One region of the Bacillus sp. MBGLi79 genome, then DNA from elsewhere that is predicted to be linked to it. Evidence: riboswitches for the same ligand, from Rfam matches in the RefSeq annotation. Region 1 holds a riboswitch; the other holds the start of a gene.
What was found. Region 1 has a riboswitch for glycine ahead of gcvT (glycine cleavage system aminomethyltransferase GcvT). Riboswitches for the same ligand answer to the same signal wherever they lie in the genome.

Region 1 (6,205 bases):
TATATTTGATAAAAACATTGAAACTATCACGTTTTACAATGTAATTTTTATTTTTAATTTTAAATTTGATGAATTTACTATTTAATACGAGAGAAATCCTTATCATTCAGTACATAAACCGTTTACATAAAGATGTTTTTTTTACAAAAAAACCGGCGAAATCGATCCGCCGGCTTCTTATCATTTTTCATAACGCAGCACGGGCTTCCGCGCAGCTTTTGTTTCATCCATGCGTTTCACAACGGTTGAATGCGGTGCTTCCTGAACGACTTCAGGCGTTTCCTCCGCTTCTTTTGCAATCTGGATCATCGTATCGATAAACGCATCGAGCGTTTCTTTAGACTCTGTTTCTGTCGGTTCAATCATGATGCATTCCTCGACATTGAGCGGGAAATAGATAGTCGGCGGATGGAAGCCGAAGTCCAAAAGCCGCTTTGCGATGTCAAGCGTCCTGACTCCCAGCTTTTTCTGGCGCCTTCCCGACAGCACAAATTCGTGCTTACAGTGCCGGTCAAACGGCAGATCGTAGTATGGAGCAAGCTTTCTCATCATATAATTCGCATTTAAAACGGCGTTTTCCGTTACTTCTTTGAGCCCGTCCGGCCCCATTGAACGAATGTACGTATAAGCTCTCACATTGATGCCGAAGTTTCCGTAGTAAGGTTTCACCCTGCCGATCGAATGCGGACGGTCATGGTCAAAGGTATAACGGCCATCTTTTTTCACCAGCACCGGCTTCGGCAAATACGGAATCAATTCCTTCTTGACGCCGACAGGGCCTGATCCAGGTCCTCCGCCTCCATGCGGTCCTGTAAAGGTTTTGTGAAGGTTCAAATGGACGACGTCAAATCCCATGTCACCCGGCCTTGCTTTGCTGAGAACGGCGTTCAGGTTCGCTCCGTCATAGTACAGCTTTCCTCCGGCTTTATGGACGATTTCAGCCATTTCTAAAATATTTTCTTCAAAAAGGCCGAGCGTATTTGGATTAGTCAGCATTAACGCGGCTGTTTCTTCATCTACGACACGCTTTAAATCTTCAAGATCAACAAGACCGTCGTCATTCGATTTGACGGTGACCGTTTCAAATCCGGCAACAGTCGCAGACGCCGGGTTTGTACCGTGGGCCGAATCAGGTACAATGACCTTCGTCCTTTTATGATCGCCGTTTGCCTCATGGAACGCGCGGATCATCATCAGCCCGGTCCACTCGCCGTGCGCACCCGCAGCCGGCTGAAGGGTGACCTCATCCATCCCCGTGATCTCTTCCAAATGCTCGCTCAAGTCGTACAAGAGCTCTAGCGCACCCTGCACGGTCCGTTCATCCTGGAGCGGATGGATCGCAGAAAGTCCTGGGATTCTCGCGATTTTTTCGTTAATCTTCGGATTGTACTTCATCGTGCATGAACCGAGCGGATAAAAGCCCGAATCCACTCCGTGGTTGCGCCTTGATAAAGCCGTATAATGGCGCATAATATCAAGCTCAGACACTTCGGGGAGATCTGCCGGTTCATCTCTGAGATACGCTTCGTCAAGGACGTCTGTCACATCTGTTTTAGGGACGTCAAGCTCAGGAAGGCTGTAGCCGACCCGCCCTTCTTTTGATACTTCAAAAATAAGCGATTGATCCTGATTATTCATGGCGATCCCCCAATTCATTCATGAGTGTATCGATTTCCTCTCTTGTTCTGAGCTCTGTCACGGCGATCAGCATGTGCTGTTTTAAATCCCGATATGAAGCGCCGAGATCGTAGCCTCCGATAATATTTTTCTCAAGCAGGCGTTCATTCGCTTTTTCGACAGGTTCATTGAGCCTGACGACAAACTCATTGAACATCGGTCCGTCAAACACGACTTCAAGACCGGCCCGTTTAGCTGCTTCTTTTGCGTAAGCCGCTTTTTGCAGGTTCTGCCATGCGATTTCCTTGACGCCTTTTTTGCCGAGCGCCGTCATGGCGACTGATGCGGCAAGCGCATTGAGCGCCTGGTTGGAGCATATATTTGATGTTGCTTTATCCCGTCTGATATGCTGCTCGCGCGCCTGCAAGGTGAGAACGAATCCCCTTTTCCCGTTTTCATCTTCCGTCTGACCGACGAGACGGCCAGGCACTTTTCTCATCAATTTTTTCGTGACGGCAAAGAATCCACAGTGCGGCCCGCCGAAAGCGGCCGGTATTCCGAACGGCTGGGCATCCCCGACAACGATGTCAGCTCCCAGTGCCCCGGGCGGTGTTAAAAGCCCGAGAGCCAGCGGATTGGCGGACACGATGAACATGCTTTTCCCTTTATGGGCGATCGGTTCAATGTCTTTCAGCGGCTCAATTCGCCCGAAAAAGTTAGGGTATTGGACGATCACTGCTGCTGTATCTTCGCAGACGGCTTCATCAAGAGCCGCAAGATCTGTTGTTCCGTTTTTGGCAGGGACTTCTACCACGTCGATGTACTGTCCTTTCGCATACGTTACTAAAACCTCGCGCGATTCGGGATGGACGGTTTCCGAAACGACGATTTTTTTCTTTTTTGTATGTCCTGAAGCAAGCATTGCCGCTTCGGCTAATGCCGTTCCCCCGTCATACATCGACGAGTTGCTGATATCCATGCCCGTCAGCTCGCAAATCATCGTTTGAAATTCAAAGATCGCCTGGAGCTCCCCTTGAGAAATTTCAGGCTGATACGGTGTATAAGCCGTGTAAAATTCCGACCGCGAAATCACGTGGTCCACGATGACGGGCTGGTAATGATCGTATACGCCCGCTCCCAAAAAAGAGGCGTGCATCACTGTATCTTTATTTTTAGCCGCGAGTTTCGTCAGCTCTTTTGTGAGCTCAGTCTCGGACTTTGCCTTTTTAATTTGGTATTCCCCTTTAAATTTAACGCTTTCGGGTATATCGGAGAATAGCTCGTCGATCTTCTCGACTCCAATTGCCTCAAGCATTTCTTTTTTATCCTGATCTGTAGCTGGCAGGTAACGGTGCTTCATCTTCAGTCTCCTTTCACGGCCTTGGCAAACTTACGGCTGCCGTTTGTAAAATGGGGTTTTCACGATTTTGGCTTTCAAGCGCTTATTTCTGATTTCCACTTCAACGACGGTGTCGAGGGCGCAGGCTTCTTTTTTCAACAATGCGAGGCCGACGTTTTTCTTTAAGGTCGGCGACTGTGTGCCGGTTGTCACCTCGCCTGCTTGTTCGCCTTGATAATAGACGGCGTAGCCGTGCCTTGGAATGCCTTTATCGATCATTTCAAGGCCGACGAGCTTTCTGTCCGCTCCATGTTCCTTTTGGCTTGCCAGGACGGCTTTTCCGAAGAAGTCCGAGGCTTTGTTTGTTTTGACGGCGAATCCGATGCCGGCTTCGATCGGTGTAATATCTTTTGAGAGCTCCTGTCCGTACAGCGGCAGCTTCGCTTCAAACCTCAGCGTATCCCTGGCCCCGAGGCCGCACGGCACTAATCCCGAATCCTTGCCCGTTTCAAGAAGCAGCTTCCAAATGTAGGCTGCATCTTCACTCCGGCAGTAAATCTCAAAGCCGTCCTCTCCCGTGTATCCCGTTCTGGACACAAGCGCCTGCACGCTGCCGATCGCCGCATCATCCCTGAACGTAAACGGCTTTAACCCGGCAAGATCGCTATCTGCGACCTGTTTTAAAATCGATTCGGCCTTCGGTCCTTGAAGGGCAAGCAGCGCAATCGCGTCAGACACGTTTCGAACCGAAACGTCTCCTTCTTGGTGCTTGTTCATCCAATCGACGTCTTTGTCGATATTGGCTGCGTTAATGACGAGCATGTAAACATTGGCCGCTTTTTTATAGACGAGGAGATCGTCGATCGTTCCGCCGTTTTCATAGCACATGGCCGTATACTGGGCACCGCCTTCTTTCAGTATCGAAACATCGTTTGTCAACAGTTTTTGCAAAAACGGAAGGCTGTCTGTTCCTGTGATTTCGACCTCCCCCATGTGTGAGACATCAAAAAGCCCCGCTTTCGTCCTGACGGCTTCATGCTCCTCTTTAATTGAAGAAAATTGAACAGGCAGTTCCCAGCCGCCAAAATCAATCGTTTTTCCGCCATATTCCTTATAAAGGTCAAATAAAGGCGTTCGTTTAAGCATTCTGCTTCCCCCTTCGCTTTTCAAACTAAAAACAAGTTTGCCAATCATCAGAAAACAAGAAAGATTCCAACATCACCTGGATGGTTCCGCCGCTTTGGACGGCACAAAAAAGGACAGAGAAGCCCCTTTGTCAGTTCTGAGGCTCTCTGTCCTGGCACCTGAAAGTTTACTTTGCATCAAAAGCAAAGATGTCCCCTTTGGTGGTTTGTTAAAACATCATATGATACAAACTCTCTCCAGAGTTGCGTCAAGCAAGAGTTCTTTTGCCTGAGAGATTCACTGTTTCCCCAGCTTGCTCCTTCGGCGCCGCTTTAAGGTTTCCCGCTATCGGTCTCTCCCCTTGCTGTCATTCGCTCATATTCATTTCTTTTCATGGACATACTATATAAAGCTTATGATTTTTTTACTGATGATCTACAAATATCCTACCATCATCACAACAATTGGGCAACAGGAAAAATCATTAACAATTTATTATTTTAAAATAAGAATGTTCGTGTTTTGTTTATTTGTTAGTAAAATCCGTTTTTTTCACGCAATATTTTCTTTTAAAAAAGAACATTTGAATCTCAGAAGAGAAAGGCGGCATTAGTGATGAGACCAGACATTCATTTCGACAACGAGTGGCCGGAACAATTCAAAAAGCACCTTGATGAAGACGGACCATGGGCGAATTGGGAGCTTTACAAGCTTTCCTGTGAAGTGCAGAAAAGGCTTGCGATTCCGACGTTTGAAGGCTTGCAGGCCCCTTATCACCTCCCAGGATTCACCCCGCTTCCCCATCAGCTCGAAGTCGCCCGGAAGGTAGTCGAGCAGATGAACGGAAAAGCCATCTTGGCGGATGAAGTGGGCCTCGGCAAAACGGTCGAGGCTGGGCTGATATTAAAAGAATACATGATTCGCGGGCTGGCCAAGAAAATCTTAATCCTCGTCCCCGCCTCGCTCGTCTCGCAATGGGTGAAGGAACTGCGGGAAAAGTTTTTAATTCCGGCCGTGGAACAGAAAAAAAGCTATGTCTGGGAGCAGTGCGATGTTGTCGTCTCCTCCCTTGACACGGCAAAGCGGTCACCGCACAGGGAGACGGTTTTGTCGATCCAGTATGATGTGGTGATTATTGATGAAGCTCACAAACTGAAAAACAATAAAACAAAAAATTACGAGTTTGTCCGCAGCTTAAAGAAAAAATATTGCCTGATGCTGACGGCGACGCCCATCCAAAACAAGATCGACGAAATATTTAATCTCGTTTCCCTGCTAAAACCCGGACACTTGGGAAATGAAAGCAACTTCAACAAAGATTATACAAAACAGATCAATTCAGCTGAAGCGCATGAACGCTTAAAGTCCCTTATCAATAAAGTCATGATCAGAAACAGACGGCATGATACCGGCATCACCTGGACGAAGCGCCATGTCGAAACCGTACCCATTTCCTTTTCTCCTACAGAACAGGCTTTGTATGACGAGATTAAAAAGCTGAAGACAAGTCATCAGCATTCATCAAGCATGTTCTCAATCATGACATTGGAGCGCGAATGCTGTTCAAGCAGAGAAGCTGTCTATATGACGCTGAAAAACATGCTTGACCGAAAGGATCGCGAAGCGCCGGTGATCTCCGAACCTGTCATCCACCATTTGATCGAAAAGGTCAACGAGGTCGCGCAAAATTCAAAAGCGCTGAAAGTTGTTGAGCTCATTCAAGAACTCGATGACAAAGTCATCATCTTTACTGAATACAGGGCGACGCAGATTTATCTGCAATGGTTCCTCCAGCAGAACGGCATCAGTTCTGTACCGTTCAGAGGCGGATTTAAAAGAGGAAAGAAAGACTGGATGAAAGATTTGTTCAGGGGCAAAGTTCAAGTTCTGATCGCGACTGAAGCAGGCGGTGAAGGGATCAACCTTCAATTTTGCAATAAAATCATCAACTATGACCTTCCGTGGAACCCGATGCGTCTCGAACAAAGGATCGGCCGGATTCACCGGCTCGGCCAGGAACGCGATGTTTACATTTACAACATGGCAACAAAGCATACCGTAGAAGAGCATATTTTAAAACTTCTCTATGAAACGATCCATTTGTTCGAAAAAGTCGTCGGAGAC
Region 2 (18,965 bases), 130 kb from region 1:
TTGTATACTGGGCCGTCTCGATGTTTATTGACAAAAGAGGAGTTAGTGCCTCTGCTCAGGCACTACTCCTCTTTTTGGGATTTTCTCCATTTTTGATAATCTAAAAATTCACGAAATTGTTTTTTCGATACCCCGGATGTCATTGCATCGCGAACCAATTTCTCCCATTCACTATCTAATTGACCATCGTATTCGGTTTCATGTTTCTCATCGAGCAAAGTATGAACCGAGACGTCCAGAACAGCGGAGACTTTTTCGAGAAATTGAATGGAGGGGTTCGTTTGTAGATTTCGTTCTATTGAGCTTAAATAAGACTTCGCTACCCCAGCTTTTTCAGCTAGTTCTGATAGTGAGTAGCCTTTTTCTTTACGGTATTGTTTAATACGCTGGCCAATCAATGTCATCACCTTCCTTGTGATATTATAGCACATTCAGAAAGGATTTACGGTATGACTTCTGGCTGCCGGACCAGGATGAGCAGACTTTTTGTTTAAAAGTAAATATTTTCGTATTTCTTCCGGGCTGATATTTGCCTCTTTGGCTTCCACCATTAATTCAACCCATTCTTGATCCAATTCAAAGTGCTCTTGTTTTGCATTTTTCATGCAGTTTCTCCTCCTAAAATACTTGTTTATGTATTTCAGCCAGTCCGGCCATGACTCATTTTATGCTTCATTAGTCTCTGGAAGTCATTTGCCATTACAATTACCAGAATTTTTTTCCAATATACTTTTATTATAATCGCATTTTCTTAAAAAAAACGAGAACGGTGTCGAATGGTAAAAAAGTTAGCTTGAAATATTATTTTGCAGATAAAACAATCCGCCATTTTCAATTTCAACTGAAATCTTTGGTTGATACAACGTTTTCAGCGCCTGTTTTTCTAGATGGTATTCTTCTGGTTTTTCTTCTATATGCTCGTAAAACTTATCAAGCAATGTCATATCATTTCTCCACCTGTTAACCGCCTGTTCCGCCCAGTCGGACGGCTCCTGCATAGCGGATTTGGAAATATAGTTTTCCATACGTTTAAGCCCGCTTTCTGGTTTGATCATAGGTGAAATAGTGAAGCAATAGTCACATATTTGAGAAGTCAGTGAAAGCTGGGTCAGCTTGCTTTGAAAATCTTCAATAATCGTTCCAGAGACTAGGTGAAGACCTAGTGACAATAGCTTATCCTTTTTCATGTCGGACTGGTATGAAATCGTGACATTTATACCAAGCCAAGGCTGAAGTGGGACTTTGGCTCCGGCTGATTCAATTTTCTCATACATTCTGGTAAATCTCCCATTTTGTTTAACAGCTTTAAATATTTGAAAAAGGCGCGGGGCCCCAAAATATATAAATTCGCCATCTAGGTCTTTTGGCGCATTTTCTTTATCTGTAATAAAGGTGATTTTCATTGGATTCGGATCACCGCCTGTCTTCTCACGCCAATGCCAATAGAAAGGGCGGTTCATGATCTGTTTGTCCATTTCAACTGTAAGCTGTACTGTCATATAGCCTAAGCCTTGATCGACGATTTGGCAGCTGTTTGCTTGAAAAAAACGCAGCAGAAAATCGTGAACCTCTCGCTGTCTCACTACTAAAACCTCCTTACAGGCTAAGATCCTCTTTTTTCAGCAGGCTGCTGTTTTTTATAAGACAAAAATGAGGTTAAGTTATCCATTTTTATTTTCATTTCTTCTTCTGTTGCTGAGTGATACAAAATGTCATGAAGGTGTTCTTCAAAATTGTTCACTTGAATTTTCGTTAAAATATCATCAAGTTCGCCAACCACTTTTTCAAACAAATGAATTTTTTCATATAAAAGCTTTAGAATATGCTCTTCCACCGTATGTTTTGTTGCCATGTTATAAATGTGCACGTCACGCTCCTGCCCGAGCCTGTGAATTCTTCCGATTCTTTGCTCAAGTCGCATCGGGTTCCATGGCAAGTCATAGTTGATCATGTGATTGCAAAATTGAAGGTTAATCCCCTCACCGCCTGCTTCAGTTGCAATAAGAACTTGAATCTTTCCGCGGAAAAGGTCCTTCATCCAGTCTTTTTTCCCGCGTTTAAATCCGCCTCTAAACGGCACAGAACTGATCCCGTTTTGTTGAAGAAACCACTGCAAATAAATCTGGGTTGCCCGGTATTCTGTAAAAATGATGACCTTATCGTCAATCTTTTTGATTAAATCAACGACTTGAAGCGCTTTAGAATTTTGTGTCACTTGATTGATGCGCTCTATTAAAACTGAAATCGTATGCTCATCAATGGCAGGTGCTTGTTTCTCTTTTTGATCAAGCATTTTTTTCAGCGTCATATATACCGCTTCTCTGCTCGAACAGCATTCTCTTTGCAAGGTCATAATTGAGAACATGCTGGCCGGCTTATTGATACTTTCCTTCAAGCGGGAAATTTCATCATAAAGGGCCTGCTCTGAAGGAGAAAATTTAATCGGCACTGTTTCAACATGGCGCTGTTTCCAATTCAGCCCGGTATCATGCCGCCTATTGCGGATCATGACTTTATTCACAAGATCTTTTAAATGTTCATGCGCTTCTAAACTGGTTTTCTTGTTGGCGAACTCCTCCTGAAAGTGATTCTGGCTGCCTAAATGGCCCGGTTTTAGTAAGGACACCAAATTGAAAATCTCTTCGATACGGTTCTGAATTGGCGTCGCGGTAAGAAGCAGGCAATATTTTTTTACGATATTCCGGACAAATTCATAGTTCTTCGTTTTGCTATTTTTCAGTTTGTGTGCCTCATCAATAATGACAAGGTCATATGGGATAGATAGAACGATTTCGCGATGGGGCGAGCGCTTCGCGGTGTCTATTGACGAGACGACAATATCGCATTGTTCCCACACATAGCTTTTCTTTTGTTCAACAGCCGGAATCAAAAATTTTTCCTGAAGCTCTTTGACCCACTGTGACACAAGAGAAGCGGGCACAAGGATCAAAATTTTTTTTGCTAACCCCCGAATCATATATTCTTTTAAAATTAAACCGGCTTCAACCGTTTTCCCGAGACCGACCTCATCTGCTAAAATCGCTTTCCCGTTCATTTTTTCAACCACTTTTTGCGCCACCTCAAGCTGGTGTGGGAGCGGCGTAAAGGAAGGCAGGTATAAAGGAGCCCGTAAGCCTTCAAACTCTGGAATTGCTAATGTTTTCTGGATTTCTGCAGAGAGTTTGTACAGTTCCCAGTTTGCCCAAGGGCCATCGTTTTTCAGCCTTTCAGCAAATTCTTCAGGCCATTTTGCATCGTAGATCATTTCTGCATTCATTGCTTTGAAACCGCCTTTCTTATTCTTCGATTCTTAAGATGTACAATATAAGAAAAATCTGCCCAAATTGCTGTTGCCCAGCATATAGTGATGATGGTAGGATATGAGTATGTATTTGATGTAAGATATTGCTATAGTATGTCCACAACAGCATGAAAATATGAGCGAATGACAGCAAGGGGAGAGACCTGACCGAAAACCTCGGGATACAGGCGCCGAAGGAGCAAACTGCTGAGTGAATCTCTCAGGCAAAAGAACTCTTGCTCGACGCAACTCTGGAGAGTGTTTGCGCGGATGCGCAAACCACCAAAGGGGACGTCTTTGCGTATGCAAAGTAAACTTTCAGGTGCCAGGACAGAGAACCTTCATTTTACATGAGGTGTTTCTCTGTCCTTTTTTGTATGTTTTTTAGCTGCGCCGTTGAAAAAGGGGAGGAATTAGATGCTGAAAAGAACGCCGTTATTTGACCTGTATAAGGAATATGGAGGAAAAACGATTGATTTCGGTGGCTGGGAGCTGCCTGTCCAATTTTCTTCTATAAAAAAAGAACACGAGGCTGTCCGAACTGCAGCCGGTTTGTTTGATGTATCCCATATGGGAGAAATCGAAGTATCAGGAAACGATAGTCTGTCTTTTTTGCAAAGGCTGATGACAAATGATGTTTCTGTGTTAACACCAGGACGTGCTCAATATACGGCGATGTGTTATCCGGATGGCGGAACCGTCGATGATTTGCTTATCTATCAAAAAGGAGAAAACCGCTATCTGCTTGTCATTAATGCTTCTAATATAGATAAAGACTTGGCTTGGATGAAAGAACATGCAGCAGGTGATGTGCAGATTGACAATCAGTCAGATCAAATCGCGCTCTTGGCTGTACAGGGGCCGAAAGCAGAAGCGATCTTAAAAAATCTGACAGCTGCAGATGTGTCTGCCTTAAAGCCGTTTGCGTTTATGGATGAAGCCGATATCAGCGGCTGCAAAGCGCTTATTTCCCGAACTGGCTATACGGGTGAAGACGGGTATGAAATTTACTGCCGCAGTGATGATGCTGTTCATATTTGGAAAAAAATCATTGGTGCAGGGGATGCATATGGACTGATTCCATGTGGTCTCGGTGCACGTGATACGCTTCGATTTGAAGCGAAGCTCCCGCTGTATGGTCAGGAGCTGACCCGGGATATTACACCGATTGAAGCAGGTATAGGCTTTGCTGTAAAGCACAAAAAAGAGTCTGACTTTTTCGGGAAATCAGTATTGAGTGAACAAAAAGAAAACGGAGCGAAGCGTAAACTTGTCGGTCTCGAAATGATTGACAAAGGGATACCGCGGCACGGATATGAAGTTTTTCATAATGGCAAATCCGTAGGAAAGGTGACAACCGGCACGCAGTCACCCACATTAGGGAAAAACGTCGGCCTTGCCTTAATTGCTTCGGAAGCGAGTAATATCGGGACTGTTGTAGATGTAGAGATTCGCAAAAAATTAGTGAAAGCAAAGGTTGTTAAAACACCATTTTATAAACGCTAATATTTTTCTTGGAGAGAGGAGTCAACACATGAAGCACCGTTATTTGCCCGCAACAGAAAAGGATAAACAGGAAATGCTTGCCGCGATCGGCGTAAGCAGCGTCGATGATTTATTTGCTGATATACCGGAGAACGTCAAATATAAAAAAGAGTATCAAATCAAAAAAGCGAAATCAGAAACGGAATTAACAAGAGAACTGACAAATCTGGCCTCTAAAAATCGTGATACCGTACAATATGCTTCTTTCTTGGGAGCGGGTGTATATGACCACTATCAGCCTGTCATTGTGGATCATGTCATTTCGCGCTCTGAGTTTTATACCGCATATACGCCTTATCAGCCAGAGATTTCACAAGGAGAGCTTCAGGCGATTTTTGAATTCCAAACGATGATCTGTGAGCTGACAGGAATGGATATCGCCAACTCCTCTATGTATGATGGCGGAACAGCTTTGGCAGAAGCAGCAATGCTTGCATCAGGCCACACGAAAAAGAAAAAAATTGTTGTGTCAAAAACCGTGCATCCTGAATCGAGGGAAGTGCTGAAAACGTACGCGAAAGGTCAGTATATCGAAGTTGTTGAAGTACCTGCTGCAAATGGCGTTACAGATCTTGATGCTTTGCGCCAAACCGTTTGCGAGGACACAGCCGCAGTGATCGTTCAATACCCTAATTTTTTTGGCCGGATTGAGCCGTTACAGGATATTGAGCCTATCGCTCATCAAGGGAAATCCATGTTTATTGTATCAGCCAACCCGCTTGCGCTGGGCCTCCTCACGCCACCTGGCAAGTTTCACTCTGATATCGTCGTCGGTGATGCGCAGCCTTTCGGCATTCCTTCAGCATACGGCGGCCCGCACTGCGGCTTTTTTGCCGTTACGAAAAAATTGATGAGAAAGGTGCCGGGCCGCCTCGTCGGGCAAACGGAAGACGAAAACGGGAAAAGAGGCTTTGTGCTTACATTGCAAGCCAGGGAGCAGCATATTCGCCGGGATAAAGCAACATCAAATATTTGCTCGAACCAAGCGTTAAATGCGCTGGCGGCATCAGTGGCCATGACTGCTCTTGGAAAAAACGGTGTAAAAGAAATAGCCCGCCAAAATCTCTTAAAAGCCAACTATGCAAAGCAAGAAGCAAAAAAAGCAGGCCTTACCGTTATGTTTGACGGATCGATGTTTAATGAATTTGTCATCAAACTGAAGGAACCAGTGAGAGCTGTGAACCAGCGTTTGCTGGCAAAAGGAATGATTGGCGGATATGATCTTGGGCTGACGTACCCGGAGCTAAACTGTCATATGCTGGTTGCTGTAACGGAGCTGAGAACAAAAGAAGAAATTGACGCACTCATTCAGGAATTGGGGGATCGCCATGAGTAATCAGGATCAGGCACTTATTTTTGAGCTTTCCAGAGAAGGCCGTATCGGCTACAGTCTGCCGGAGCTCGATGTACCGGAAATCGAATTGGAGGGCCTCTTGTCAGACACCTATATTCGTGACGAAGACGTAGCGCTGCCGGAGGTTTCAGAGCTGGATATCATGCGCCATTATACGGCGCTCTCCAAACGCAATCACGGGGTGGATTCCGGCTTTTACCCGCTCGGTTCTTGCACGATGAAATATAATCCGAAAATCAATGAGAAAATCGCGCGTATTCCCGGTTTTGCTGCGATTCACCCCCTTCAGGATGAAAGCACGGTACAAGGCGCGTTAGAGCTTTTATATGATTTAAGCAAGCACCTTGAAGAAATAACGGGAATGGATGAAGTAACGCTTCAGCCTGCTGCCGGAGCGCACGGTGAATGGACGGGGCTGATGATGATCCGCGCCTATCATGAAGCGCGCGGGGATTTCAAGCGGACGAAGGTCATTGTCCCTGATTCCGCGCACGGGACGAATCCTGCATCAGCGACAGTAGCAGGCTTTGAAACCGTTACGGTGAAATCGAATGAAAATGGACTTGTTGATTTAGAGGATTTAAAAAGAGCAGTGAATGAAGAAACTGCAGCTCTTATGCTGACGAATCCGAACACGCTCGGCTTGTTTGAGGAACAGATTACAGAGATGGCGGAGATTGTTCACGAAGCGGGAGGGAAATTGTACTATGACGGCGCTAATTTAAATGCCGTTTTAAGCAAAGCGAGACCTGGGGATATGGGATTTGACGTGGTGCACCTCAACCTGCATAAAACATTCACAGGCCCTCATGGCGGCGGAGGCCCCGGCTCAGGCCCTGTCGGCGTAAAACAAGATCTGATTCCGTATTTGCCAAAACCCGTTTTAGTCAAAAAAGAAGGGCGCTTTACGTTTGATTATGACCGCCCTCATGCGATCGGCCGCGTGAAGCCGTATTACGGCAACTTTGGCATTAATGTCAGAGCGTATACGTACATCCGTTCCATGGGGCCTGACGGGTTACAAGCTGTTACTGAGAACGCAGTGTTAAACGCCAACTATATGATGAGAAAGCTCGCGCCTTATTACGATCTTCCGTTTGACCGCCATTGCAAGCATGAATTTGTATTGTCAGGGAAGCGGCAGAAAAATCTGGGAGTGCGTACGCTTGATATTGCAAAACGGCTGCTTGATTTCGGCTATCATCCGCCGACAATTTATTTTCCGCTTAATGTTGAAGAATGCATCATGATTGAGCCGACAGAGACAGAATCAAAGGAAACACTGGATGCGTTTATTGATGCTATGATTCAAATCGCAAAAGAAGCGGAGGAGAATCCGGAGCTTGTTCAGGAGGCGCCGCATACAACGATTGTAAAACGAATGGATGAAACAAAAGCGGCGAGACACCCGGTGCTCAGATATGAGGCGGAAGAGAAATAAATAAAAACAGCTGTCTGCCAGACAGCTGTTTTGCTTTATTTCTTCGCTTTAATCTTTCCGCCCCATTTTTTAAAGCCGCCTTTTAGGTTATAAATCTCAGTGCAGCCGTTTTTGCGCAGGGTTTGTGCCGCGCGTCCGCTGCGGACACTGTTTTGGCAGTATAGGTAAACAGGCTTGTCCGGACGGATTTCATTTTTTCTCTGTTTCAGCTGAGACAGCGGGATGTTGCGGGCGCCTAAAATATGTCCGCCCTCAAACTCATTTGGTTCACGAACGTCAATAAGCTGCGCTTTGCGGTAACCAGCGCGGAATTCTTCTTCGGTAAGTGTTTTCATAATACGCTGCTGATAAACATATGAAGCAATCATATAGACAATAAATGCAGCAAAAATAATCAAAACGATCATATTAGACAATGTGATTCTACTCCTTTAGCATATAAAATCAAAACCCTGCTTCATAAAACAAGGCCATAGAGCCGTTTTCGACAAATACTATTATAGTAAAGCACAGCGTGATTGTCATCTATAATGGAACTAAAATATTTTTCATTTTCCCGGCAGTTTGATAAACTGATTCTATTAAAACGGTAAGGAAGGTCTTAAAATGCAAAAAGAAACTTGGCGGTTTATAGACTCAGGCAATGCAAGTCCTGCATTCAATATGGCGCTTGATGAAGCGCTTTTATATTGGCACAGCGAGAAGAAAATTCCCCCGGTTATCCGTTTTTATGGCTGGAATCCGGCGACGCTTTCTGTAGGGTATTTTCAAAATATTAAAAAGGAAATCAATTTTGAAGCAGTACATAAGTATAATCTCGGATTCGTCAGACGCCCGACCGGAGGGAGAGGCGTTCTGCACGATCAGGAATTGACATACAGCGTGATTGTTTCGGAAGAGCACCCCGAAATGCCGGCGACTGTTACTGAGGCATATCGGGTTATTTCAGAAGGCATACTTCAAGGCTTTAGAAATCTCGGTCTGGACGCTTACTTTGCCATCCCGAGAACCGAAAAAGAAAAAGAAAGCTTAAAAAATCCGCGGTCATCCGTTTGTTTTGACGCGCCTTCGTGGTACGAGCTAGTGGTTGAGGGCCGGAAGGTGGCGGGAAGCGCGCAAACGAGACAAAAAGGCGTGATTCTTCAGCATGGCTCCATTCTTCTTGATTTGGATGAGGACAAGCTGTTCGATCTGTTCTTATATCCAAGTGAAAGAGTAAGAGAGCGGATGCAGCGCAATTTCAAAAATAAAGCGGTTGCCATTAATGAACTAACCGAAAAACGGGTGACGATGGATGAGGCTCGTAAAGCCTTTAAAGAAGGATTTGAAACAGGTCTTAACATTCATCTGGAGCCGTACGAACTTTCTCAGGAAGAGCTTGATTTCGTTCATCACTTGGCTGAAACAAAGTATGCTTCAGATGAATGGAATTATAAGCGGTAAACAGGGCTTTTGACCCGCGGAGCATCCTTGTTTTTTCAAGTTCATTAGTGTAAACTTGTAATGGTTTATAAAGTTAAGGTGCTTTTTGGGAGGGTTTCGATGACAACACCAAGTATGGAAGATTATATTGAACAGATTTATATGCTGATTGAAGAAAAAGGATATGCACGAGTTTCCGATATCGCGGAAGCATTGGCAGTCCATCCCTCCTCTGTAACAAAAATGGTTCAAAAACTAGATAAAGACGAATATTTAATTTATGAAAAATATCGCGGTCTCGTGTTAACGTCTAAAGGGAAAAAAATAGGCAAACGGCTGGTTTACAGACATGAATTGCTTGAGCAGTTTTTAAGAATCATTGGTGTTGATGAAGAGAAAATATATAACGATGTCGAAGGAATCGAACATCATTTAAGCTGGAACAGCATTGATCGCATCGGGGATCTTGTTCAATATTTTGAAGAAGATGATACCCGTAAAAAAGATCTGAAATCAATCCAAAAGAAAACAGAACATCATAATCAGTAAAAAGGCGGTCTCAAAGGAGGCCGTCTTTTTTGATGCGGTGCGCCACCCGTCATTCGTTGGTCTATTTCTTCGCGTGTTTTCTTAAAATGGTAATAAACGATCGGATGGAGGGGGAGGGAATGAGATGTATATTGACGGTGTGTTTTCCGGCGGAGGAGTAAAAGGCATTGCGCTTGCAGGTGCTTATGAAGTGCTTGAGGAAAAAGGCTTCCGTTTTAAAAGGGTTGCGGGAACAAGCGCGGGCGCCATTATTGCCGCTTTCATTGCGTCAGGTTACACCAGTAAGGAAATCCACGCTTTAATTGAAGAAGTGGACGGAGAGAAATTGCTGGATCAGAGGTACTCTTTTCTCCCCTTAAAAATGCTCCAGTGGGTGTCCATCTACTGGCGTCTTGGATTATACAAAGGCGATACGATAGAAAAATGGATTGCTGATCTGTTAAGAGCGAAAGGCATAAGGGTTTTCGGCGATTTGCAGAAAGGGTCTCTGCGCCTTATTGCTTCTGATCTGACAAACGGCACCATGATTGTTTTGCCGGACGATTTGCCCCGTTACGGGTTAAATCCCGATATGTTCCCGGTTGCCAGAGCGGTCAGAATGAGCTGCAGCATTCCGTATTTTTTTGAACCGATAAAATTAAAAACGGACACAGGCACCGCTACGGTTGTTGACGGTGGTGTGTTAAGCAATTTCCCCATCTGGCTGTTTTCAAAGGAAAGAAAGCGGCCTGTGATCGGTGTGACGCTTGCGCCGCGTGAAAGGGAACGTCCGAAAAAAAATATCCGCAACGCTTTCGAACTGTTCGGCGCCCTGTTTGAAACGATGAAGGATGCCCATGACGCAAGACACATAGCATCACGCTATGAACAAAATATTATTTTTCTCCCTGTTGATGACGTAATGGCGACTGATTTTCATTTAACGCAACAAAAAAAACTAGCCCTGATTGAGCTAGGTAAAAGACGGACAGAGCTGTTTTTAAAGCAGTGGACCTATTAAAAAAGCGCTCTGTTTTTCTTTTTATTTTTTTTCCCTTCTATAACAGTCAGCTGAGTCTGGCTTTTTTTCTTGAGAATCATCGGCTTAGGCTTGCTGGCGCTCGGAACGCTTCGCAGGTGGCTGACACGTCCCTTATGTCCGGCGCGGTGTTTTGCTTTTTGTTCTTTCATCCGGCGCCGCGATTGTTTCGCCGCTTTTTTAAAGGCTGCTCCTTCGCTGCCCGCATTTCGATTCATTACATATTTCACAATAAAATAAATAATGATACCTGCCACGATGACGGTAACCGCCATTTTTGCCATTTCCCCGGGATTGGTTACCAGCACATAGAGGAAACCGAACGCTCCCAGCGCAATTAATACAGCAACAATAGGTTGTACACGATGATTCATAACTGTCCACCTCCGAAAGTAGTAGCAGGGCAACGGATTTTAGATGACGTTGTGAGAAGGCTTCTGATTTTGCTCAGACAATTCTTCGAGTCTGAGAAGTTCGTTAAAGCTTTCAATGGCAACTTCAACCTGGTCATCCTTAGGTTCCTTCGTAGTTAACAGCTGAAGCCAAAGTCCCGGGTACCCTAGTAATTTCAGACCGCGAATATCACGCACTTTGTTTGTCAGCTGCAGAACTTCAAAGGATATACCAAGTACGACCGGTATCAGTGCGACACGATCTATCACACGCAGCCAAAGCGGATCTGTCGGAACGAGTAAATAAACAAACATGCCGACAATAATCGTAAATAAAATAAAGCTTGATCCGCAGCGGTAATGAAGCCGAGATTGGTTTTGGACATTCTCCACAGTAATTGGCAAATTCTGTTCATAACAGTTTATGACTTTATGTTCGGCTCCATGATATTGAAACACTCTTTTAATGAGCGGTGTCATGGACAAAAAATAGATGTAACCGAGCAGCAAAATCAACTTAAACAGGCTTTCAACCGCGATTTGAGCTATGTCCGATGAAAAAATCGGCCTTGTCAGTTCAGCTAAGAAAACCGGAACCAATGTAAATACGAATTTACTGAACAAAAATGAAAGGACGCCGATAACCGCGAGGCTGAGATACATAGACAGTCCAGACGATTTTTTTTCTTCCTGCTCAAGTGTCTCGTCTTCAGATGGATCGAGCCCGTAACGTTCGCTTGAAAAATTCAAATGCTTTGTGCCGTTTGCACTCGCTTCGATAATGGCCGCGATCCCCCGTAAAAACGGTATCTTTTTTACAATGTTCAGTTTCGGGTTGTGTTTGCGGGGAAGCTTAAAAAAGTTCATGCTTCCATCCGTTCTTCTGATGGCTGTAACGTAATGATGCTTTCCGCCAAACATAACGCCTTCCACAACAGCCTGCCCGCCGTAAGCGGGCGGAATTTTATGTTTTGACATATTATCAACCTGCCTATTTCTTTAGGATTGCTAACCATTTCCTTTCACTCTATTGTACAGGAAACAGCGCTAAACCTCTAGATTGACAGGCTGAAAAAATTGCCAAAGCCTTGCTTTTTCTACATGCATTATACCCGTTATTTTCAAATTTTACTCGCAGCTGTCAAAAAGTGTGAGCTTTTTTATTGACATTTCATTTTTTGGGCACACTTTAACTGGAGGTGCCATGATGACAAGCGAAAAAGATACAGAACAAAATGAAGAATTGAATGAGAAGCAAGGGCCGCCTGTTTCAATGGCCGGCAGGGTGGCAGCAACAGGTTTTTGCGGAGGCGTATTATGGAGTTTCGTTGCTTATATCGCATATTTGTTTCATTTTTCTGAAATCAGCCCGAATATGATTTTGCAGCCGTTTGTGCTCGGAGAGTGGAAAAAACATGGACTAGGAACGGTGATCAGCATCATTTTGATTGGAATAATTTCAATTGGCGCAGCGTTTCTTTATTTTCTTCTATTGAAACGTTTAAAAACTATGTGGCCGGGTATTTTATACGGCTTGGTGCTTTGGCTGCTCGTGTTTTTTGTTTTTAATCCGATTTTTCCAGATGTGCGCACGGTGACCGAACTGACATCAGATACCATTATTACGACGATTTGCATTTATTTGCTTTACGGGCTGTTTGTCGGGTATTCCATTTCATTTGAATACAATGAGCTGAATTCGGAAAAGCTGGCACGTGCGCTGGGAATGCATAGAGAATAGTGTATAAACCTTTTCCAGTATGATAAAATGTTCACGAGAAGTGAACATTTTTTGCATGAGAAACCCTCGCGAAAAGGAGAGATTATGTGCCTCATTTTTTGATTTTGAACGGACCGAATGTCAATCGGCTTGGGAAGCGTGAGCCTGAACTATTCGGCCGCCAGACGCTGACCGATATTGAAACAGATTTATTTCAATTTGCTGAAGCCTTACATATCCAGCTCACTTTCTTCCAGTCTAATCACGAAGGTGATTTGATCGATGCGATACATGAGGCTGAGGAGCAATACAGCGGGATTGTTCTGAACCCCGGCGCCCTGAGCCATTACAGCTATGCGATCAGGGATGCTGTTTCAAGCATCAGTCTTCCTGTGGTTGAGGTGCATTTATCAAACTTATACGCCAGGGAAGAATTCAGGCATCAGTCGGTTATCGCTCCGGTTGCGAAAGGGCAGATTGTCGGTCTTGGAGCTGAAGGCTACAAGCTTGCTGTTCGCTACTTATTAAGCCAGCAAGGGGGAGAATAAGGATGAAGCTAGAGAAATTAAGAAACCTGTTTGAACAGCTGGGAATTGACGGCATGCTGATTACAAGCAGCACGAATGTACGCTATATGACAGGGTTTACAGGTTCTGCGGGTTTGGCTGTTATATCGGGTGACAAAGCAGCGTTTATTACGGATTTTCGTTATACAGAGCAGGCGAAGGTTCAGGTAAAAGGTTTTGAGATCATTGAACATGGCGGCAGCCTGATTCAGACCACTGCCGACACTGTGGAATCGTTCGGCATCAAGCGTCTCGGCTTTGAACAGAACAGCATGACATATGGCACTTACGCTTCATACAGCGCCGTTATCAGTGAGGCCGAATTAGTGCCTGTGGCTGAATCCGTGGAAAAGTTGCGCTTGATTAAGTCTAGTGAAGAGATTAAGATATTAGAGGAAGCTGCGAAGATTGCAGATGATGCCTTCAAACATATCTTGACGTTTATGAAACCCGGCATTTCTGAAATCGCTGTTGCCAATGAGCTGGAATTTTATATGAGAAGCCAGGGAGCTGACAGCTCTTCTTTTGATATGATTGTCGCCTCGGGCCTTCGGTCAAGCCTTCCTCACGGTGTGGCCAGTGACAAACTGATTGAAAGCGGAGACCTTGTTACGCTTGATTTTGGCGCTTATTATAAAGGATATTGTTCTGATATTACCCGTACGGTCGCTGTTGGTCAGCCCAGTGATCAATTGAAGGAGATCTATCAGGTTGTATTTGATGCTCAGGCGCTCGGCGTCGCACATATTAAGCCGGGAATGACAGGAAAAGAGGCTGACGCCCTCACAAGGGATCACATTGCGGCAAAAGGCTACGGTGAATATTTCGGTCATTCAACCGGGCACGGGCTCGGCATGGAAGTTCATGAATCGCCGGGATTATCCGTCAGATCTTCAGCTATCCTTGAACCGGGCATGGTGGTCACAGTGGAGCCGGGCATTTACATACCAGAAACAGGCGGTGTCCGTATTGAAGATGACATCGTGATTACAGAAAACGGCAACCGGACAATCACCCATTCCCCAAAAGAACTTATTATTTTGTGATTGTAATATAGGAGGACATTAAACATGATTTCAGTTAACGATTTCCGTACAGGATTAACAATCGAAGTAGATGGCGGCATTTGGCGCGTCGTTGACTTCCAGCACGTAAAACCTGGAAAAGGTGCGGCCTTTGTCCGCTCTAAACTTCGCAACCTTCGCACTGGCGCCATTCAGGAAAAAACCTTCCGCGCTGGTGAAAAAGTAGCGAAAGCGCAAATCGAAACAAAAACAATGCAATATCTATATGCAAACGGAGATCAGCACGTATTTATGGATACTTCTTCTTATGAGCAGCTTGAACTGAGCGCAACTCAAATCGAAGAAGAATTAAAATACCTGCTTGAAAACATGTCTGTGCATATCATGATGTACCAGGATGAAACACTTGGCATCGAACTTCCAAACACAGTTGAGCTGAAAGTTGTTGAAACTGAACCTGGTATTAAAGGTGATACAGCATCAGGCGGTACAAAACCTGCGAAAACTGAAACCGGACTTGTTGTAAACGTGCCGTTCTTTGTGAATGAAGGCGACACACTTGTTGTCAATACATCAGACGGTTCTTACGTTTCAAGAGCATAGAAAGAAAAAAAAAAAGCCTGTTCCCAAATTGGGAGCAGGCTTTTTTTGTGCCCAAAAACAGAATCTTTCTTTTATACGAAAATGACAAGACTACTTCAGCAAGCTAGAGCATATCATATAAAAAAACAGGAGGTTGGGAGAGTGCTATGAAATTTTTCCTTGGAAATATCAATTCTACTGTTTTAACAATGGCGGGATTACGAGTTTTATCCTCTATGATTGAGCTGACTGCAGCCATTATCATGCTTGTGACAAACGATGTCCGGAAGGCGGTTGTGGTTAACAGCATTCTTGCTATTGTAGGGCCGTTGATTTTTATCATTACGATGACAGTCGGAATCTACCAAATTGCCGGGCAGCTTTCGTATGCAAAGCTGATTCTGATTTTTACGGGTGTTGTTTTGATTTTGGCGGGTGTTCATAAATAAGAAGAGGCTTGTCATAAAGTCTGCCTCACATCATACATTTTAAAGAAGCCAATCGGTAGAAAGGAGGAGGCTCTGTTGAATGAAATCGCTGAGGTTCTCCCTGAATCCATGAAAAACGCCCTTTCTGAAATACCGGAACAACAATGGCTGGAAATCGAAGAAGTCAGAATCCGGGTCAACCGCCCTATTGAATTGATTCGAAAAGGACAACCTGTTTTTTTATCCTATGCGGGTACGGCCGAGGATGCCCATCTGATCCTGAGCCGGCTCAGCAACTATAGCATGTATACACTTGAAGAAGAGCTGAAGAAAGGGTATGTCACGATCAGAGGCGGTCACAGAGTCGGACTGGCAGGCAGAGTCATTACGGAAAACGGAGGTGTGAAAGGACTCCGTGACATCGCATCTTTTAATATACGAATTGCCAGGCAAAAGCTGGGGATTGCGGAGCCGCTGCTTCCGTACTTATATCAAACCAGCTGGCTGAATACGCTGATTATCGGACCGCCCCAAACCGGCAAAACAACACTTCTTCGGGACCTTGCGAGGCTCTCGAGCACCGGCAAAAACCGCATGCTGCCCGTAAAGACAGGCATCGTCGATGAACGGTCAGAAATTGCCGGATGTCTGCGCGGCATTCCGCAGCATCAATTTGGACAGAGAATTGACGTATTAGACGCCTGTCCGAAGGCTGAGGGGCTGATGATGATGATTCGATCCATGAGTCCTGAGGTGATGATTGTCGATGAAATCGGGCGTATGGAAGATACAGATGCGCTTCTGGAGGCGTTGCATGCAGGTGTTTCAGTAATCGTATCGGCGCATGGCTGGAGCATATCCGATCTCATGAAGCGGCCTTCATTGAAGCGATTGTGGGAAGAAAGAGCCTTTGACCGCTATTTGGAATTATCAAGAGCAAAAGGGCCGGGCACAGTGAGCCGTATTTATGACAAAGACGGACATGTGCTGTCTAGGACGACGGGCGTGAAAACATGCTGAAGCTGCTGGGCGCAGTATTCATTGTGGTAGCGACAACATGGACAGGTTTTGAGATGGCGAAGATTTATACAGAACGGCCGCGGCAAATCCGCCAGCTGCGTGCGGCGCTTCAATCCCTCGAGGCTGAAATCATGTACGGTCATACACCGCTTCATATCGCTTCACAGCAGATTGCCAAGCAGCTCGCACAGCCTGTTTCAGCTCTTTTTTCCGCATTCAGTGATCAGCTGGAAAAGGGAAGCGATTCCGCGAAAACGGCGTGGGAGCAAAGCTTAAAAAAAGTTTGGGACACCATGTCTTTGAAAAAAAGCGAATACGAGGTGCTAAAGCAGTTTGGCGAGACGCTCGGGATTCATGATCGAATCTCACAGCAAAAGCACATCAAGCTGGCGCTGACACATTTGGAAGCCTCAGAAGCGGATGCTGAGCAGGCGCAAGCGAAAAACGAAAAGATGATAAAAAGTTTGGGCTTTTTAGCGGGCTTGTTACTCATTCTTCTATTGATGTAAACATGAGGGGAGCAAAAATAAAATGGGAGTAGATGTGAATGTCATATTTCAAATCGCAGGAGTGGGAATCGTGGTCGCTTTTTTACACACGATATTGGATCAGATGGGCAAGAAAGAATACGCTCAGTGGGTGACGCTGTTAGGTTTTATCTATATTTTATTTATGGTGGCCACCATTGTAGATGACCTATTTAAAAAGATAAAAGCTGTGTTTTTATTCCAAGGATAGGGGGGCTTGCAGATTGACATTGTTCAAATTGTAGGTTTAGGGCTGATCGCCACCTTCCTTTCTTTAATAGTAAAAGAACAAAAGCCGACTTTTGCTTTTTTAATCGTCGTTTTTGCCGGATGTGCCATTTTTCTTTATTTAGTAGACCAAATCTACGACATTATACGAATGATAGAAAAAATTGCGATTAATGCAAATGTCAACATGGTCTATGTTGAAACCATTTTAAAGATTATCGGAATCGCCTATATTGCTGAATTCGGGGCACAGCTCACAAAAGATGCCGGTCAAGGAGCCATCGCCTCGAAAATAGAATTGGCGGGGAAAATTTTAATTCTCGTTATGGCTGTGCCTATTTTAACCGTCATTATTGAAACGATTCTCGGACTTATACCTTCTATGTCATAACCGAAAGGAGGCGGTAGATTGAAGTGTTTTCAATGGGTTTTGCTTTTGGCCGTGCTGATCATAGCAGGGCGTGCAGAAATTGTACAAGCAGCCGGTAATGACGAACAAACGGAAGATCATGCTGAAACGGCCGAGCAATTAGCGGAAAGGACAGCAGCCTCGCTTGAAACAGATAAGATCGGGGAATTTTGGAATGATATTATGACAGAATACGGCGGACTGCTGCCGGAAAGCCAAAAAGGCAGCTTAATCGAGTTTATCAACGGCGATAAATCATTCTCACCGCAAGAATGGCTGAAAGCTCTCTTTTCTTATTTGTTCCATGAAGTGCTTGCAAACGGAAAGCTGCTGGGCACATTGATTTTGCTCACGATTTTTTGCGTCATTCTGCAGCTCCTGCAAAATGCGTTTCAGCAAAGCACTGTCAGTAAGGTCGCTTACTCAATTGTGTACATGGTGCTGATTATCCTTGCGCTGAACAGCTTTCATGTGGCAATCAATTATGCAACTGAGGCCATTCAGACGATGACCAGCTTTATCCTGGCACTCATTCCGCTCCTCTTGGCGCTTTTGGCTTCCTCAGGCGGAGCTGTATCTGCTGCCTTCTTTCATCCTGTTATCCTCTTTCTGATGAACACGAGCGGTCTCTTGATTCAAAATATCGTCATGCCGCTGATTTTCTTATCAGCGATTCTGAGCATTGTCAGCACAATGACCGAGCAATACAAAGTAACGCAGCTGGCCAACCTGCTCAGAAATATCGCCATCGGAGCACTGGCTGTTTTTCTTACCATCTTTCTCGGCGTCATCTCTGTTCAGGGAGCCTCAGCTGCAGTGACAGACGGCATTACGCTCAGGACGGCTAAATTCATAACCGGAAATTTTATTCCAGTGCTTGGCCGAATGTTTACAGACGCAACAGATACAGTAATCAGCGCCTCCTTACTGCTGAAAAATACGGTAGGGATTCTGGGTGTCGCTATTTTGATCTGTATCGCGGCATTTCCGGCAATCAAAGTGCTTTCCCTCGCTTTTATTTATAAGCTGGCAGCCGCGATTCTTCAGCCGCTTGGAGGCGGGCCCGTCATCACCTGCCTCGACGTCATCAGCAAAAGCGTCATCTATATTTTTGCAGCTCTCGCCATTGTGTCCCTCATGTTTTTTTTAAGCCTTACTGTCATAATCACAGCCGGGAACCTCACGATGATGATGAAATAAAGGAGGCAGGCGAATGAGTTTTTTAACGGAATGGCTTACCACCATCGTGTTGTTTATCCTATTTGCAATTGTGATTGATATGCTGCTGCCAAGCTCCAGCATGCAAAAGTACGCAAAAATGGTAGTCAGCCTGCTCTTGATTGTCGTCATGCTTACGCCAATTTTTAAACTTTTCAAGACAGACCCCGAAGTCATCTTTGAATACCTCACAAAAAACGAGCAATCAGAGTCTGCCGAC

Region 2: linked by a shared signal. The riboswitch ahead of gcvT (glycine cleavage system aminomethyltransferase GcvT) and the one ahead of gcvT (glycine cleavage system aminomethyltransferase GcvT) in region 1 are both predicted to bind glycine.

Annotation. Positions count from the first base shown of each region.
Region 1 is NZ_CP026521.1:2,905,530-2,911,734, forward strand. Features, by position in the region: gene gcvPB (aminomethyl-transferring glycine dehydrogenase subunit GcvPB) at 181-1,638, opposite strand; gene gcvPA (aminomethyl-transferring glycine dehydrogenase subunit GcvPA) at 1,631-2,977, opposite strand; gene gcvT (glycine cleavage system aminomethyltransferase GcvT) at 3,008-4,102, opposite strand; glycine riboswitch at 4,348-4,452, opposite strand; gene C1T29_RS14730 (DEAD/DEAH box helicase) at 4,697-6,205, shown strand, end outside.
Region 2 is NZ_CP026521.1:2,767,150-2,786,114, reverse strand. Features, by position in the region: gene sinR (transcriptional regulator SinR) at 63-398, opposite strand; gene sinI (anti-repressor SinI) at 432-605, opposite strand; gene C1T29_RS13995 (YqhG family protein) at 789-1,583, opposite strand; gene C1T29_RS13990 (DEAD/DEAH box helicase) at 1,604-3,277, opposite strand; glycine riboswitch at 3,446-3,547, shown strand; gene gcvT (glycine cleavage system aminomethyltransferase GcvT) at 3,719-4,807, shown strand; gene gcvPA (aminomethyl-transferring glycine dehydrogenase subunit GcvPA) at 4,836-6,182, shown strand; gene gcvPB (aminomethyl-transferring glycine dehydrogenase subunit GcvPB) at 6,175-7,641, shown strand; gene C1T29_RS13970 (rhodanese-like domain-containing protein) at 7,677-8,057, opposite strand; gene lipM (octanoyltransferase LipM) at 8,248-9,084, shown strand; gene mntR (transcriptional regulator MntR) at 9,184-9,612, shown strand; gene C1T29_RS13955 (patatin-like phospholipase family protein) at 9,737-10,612, shown strand; gene C1T29_RS13950 (SA1362 family protein) at 10,609-11,004, opposite strand; gene C1T29_RS13945 (DUF1385 domain-containing protein) at 11,044-12,000, opposite strand; gene C1T29_RS13940 (YqhR family membrane protein) at 12,227-12,763, shown strand; gene aroQ (type II 3-dehydroquinate dehydratase) at 12,850-13,290, shown strand; gene papA (aminopeptidase PapA) at 13,293-14,354, shown strand; gene efp (elongation factor P) at 14,379-14,936, shown strand; gene C1T29_RS13920 (YqhV family protein) at 15,083-15,364, shown strand; gene spoIIIAA (stage III sporulation protein AA) at 15,440-16,363, shown strand; gene spoIIIAB (stage III sporulation protein SpoIIIAB) at 16,357-16,872, shown strand; gene spoIIIAC (stage III sporulation protein AC) at 16,895-17,101, shown strand; gene spoIIIAD (stage III sporulation protein AD) at 17,108-17,509, shown strand; gene spoIIIAE (stage III sporulation protein AE) at 17,528-18,727, shown strand; gene spoIIIAF (stage III sporulation protein AF) at 18,741-18,965, shown strand, end outside.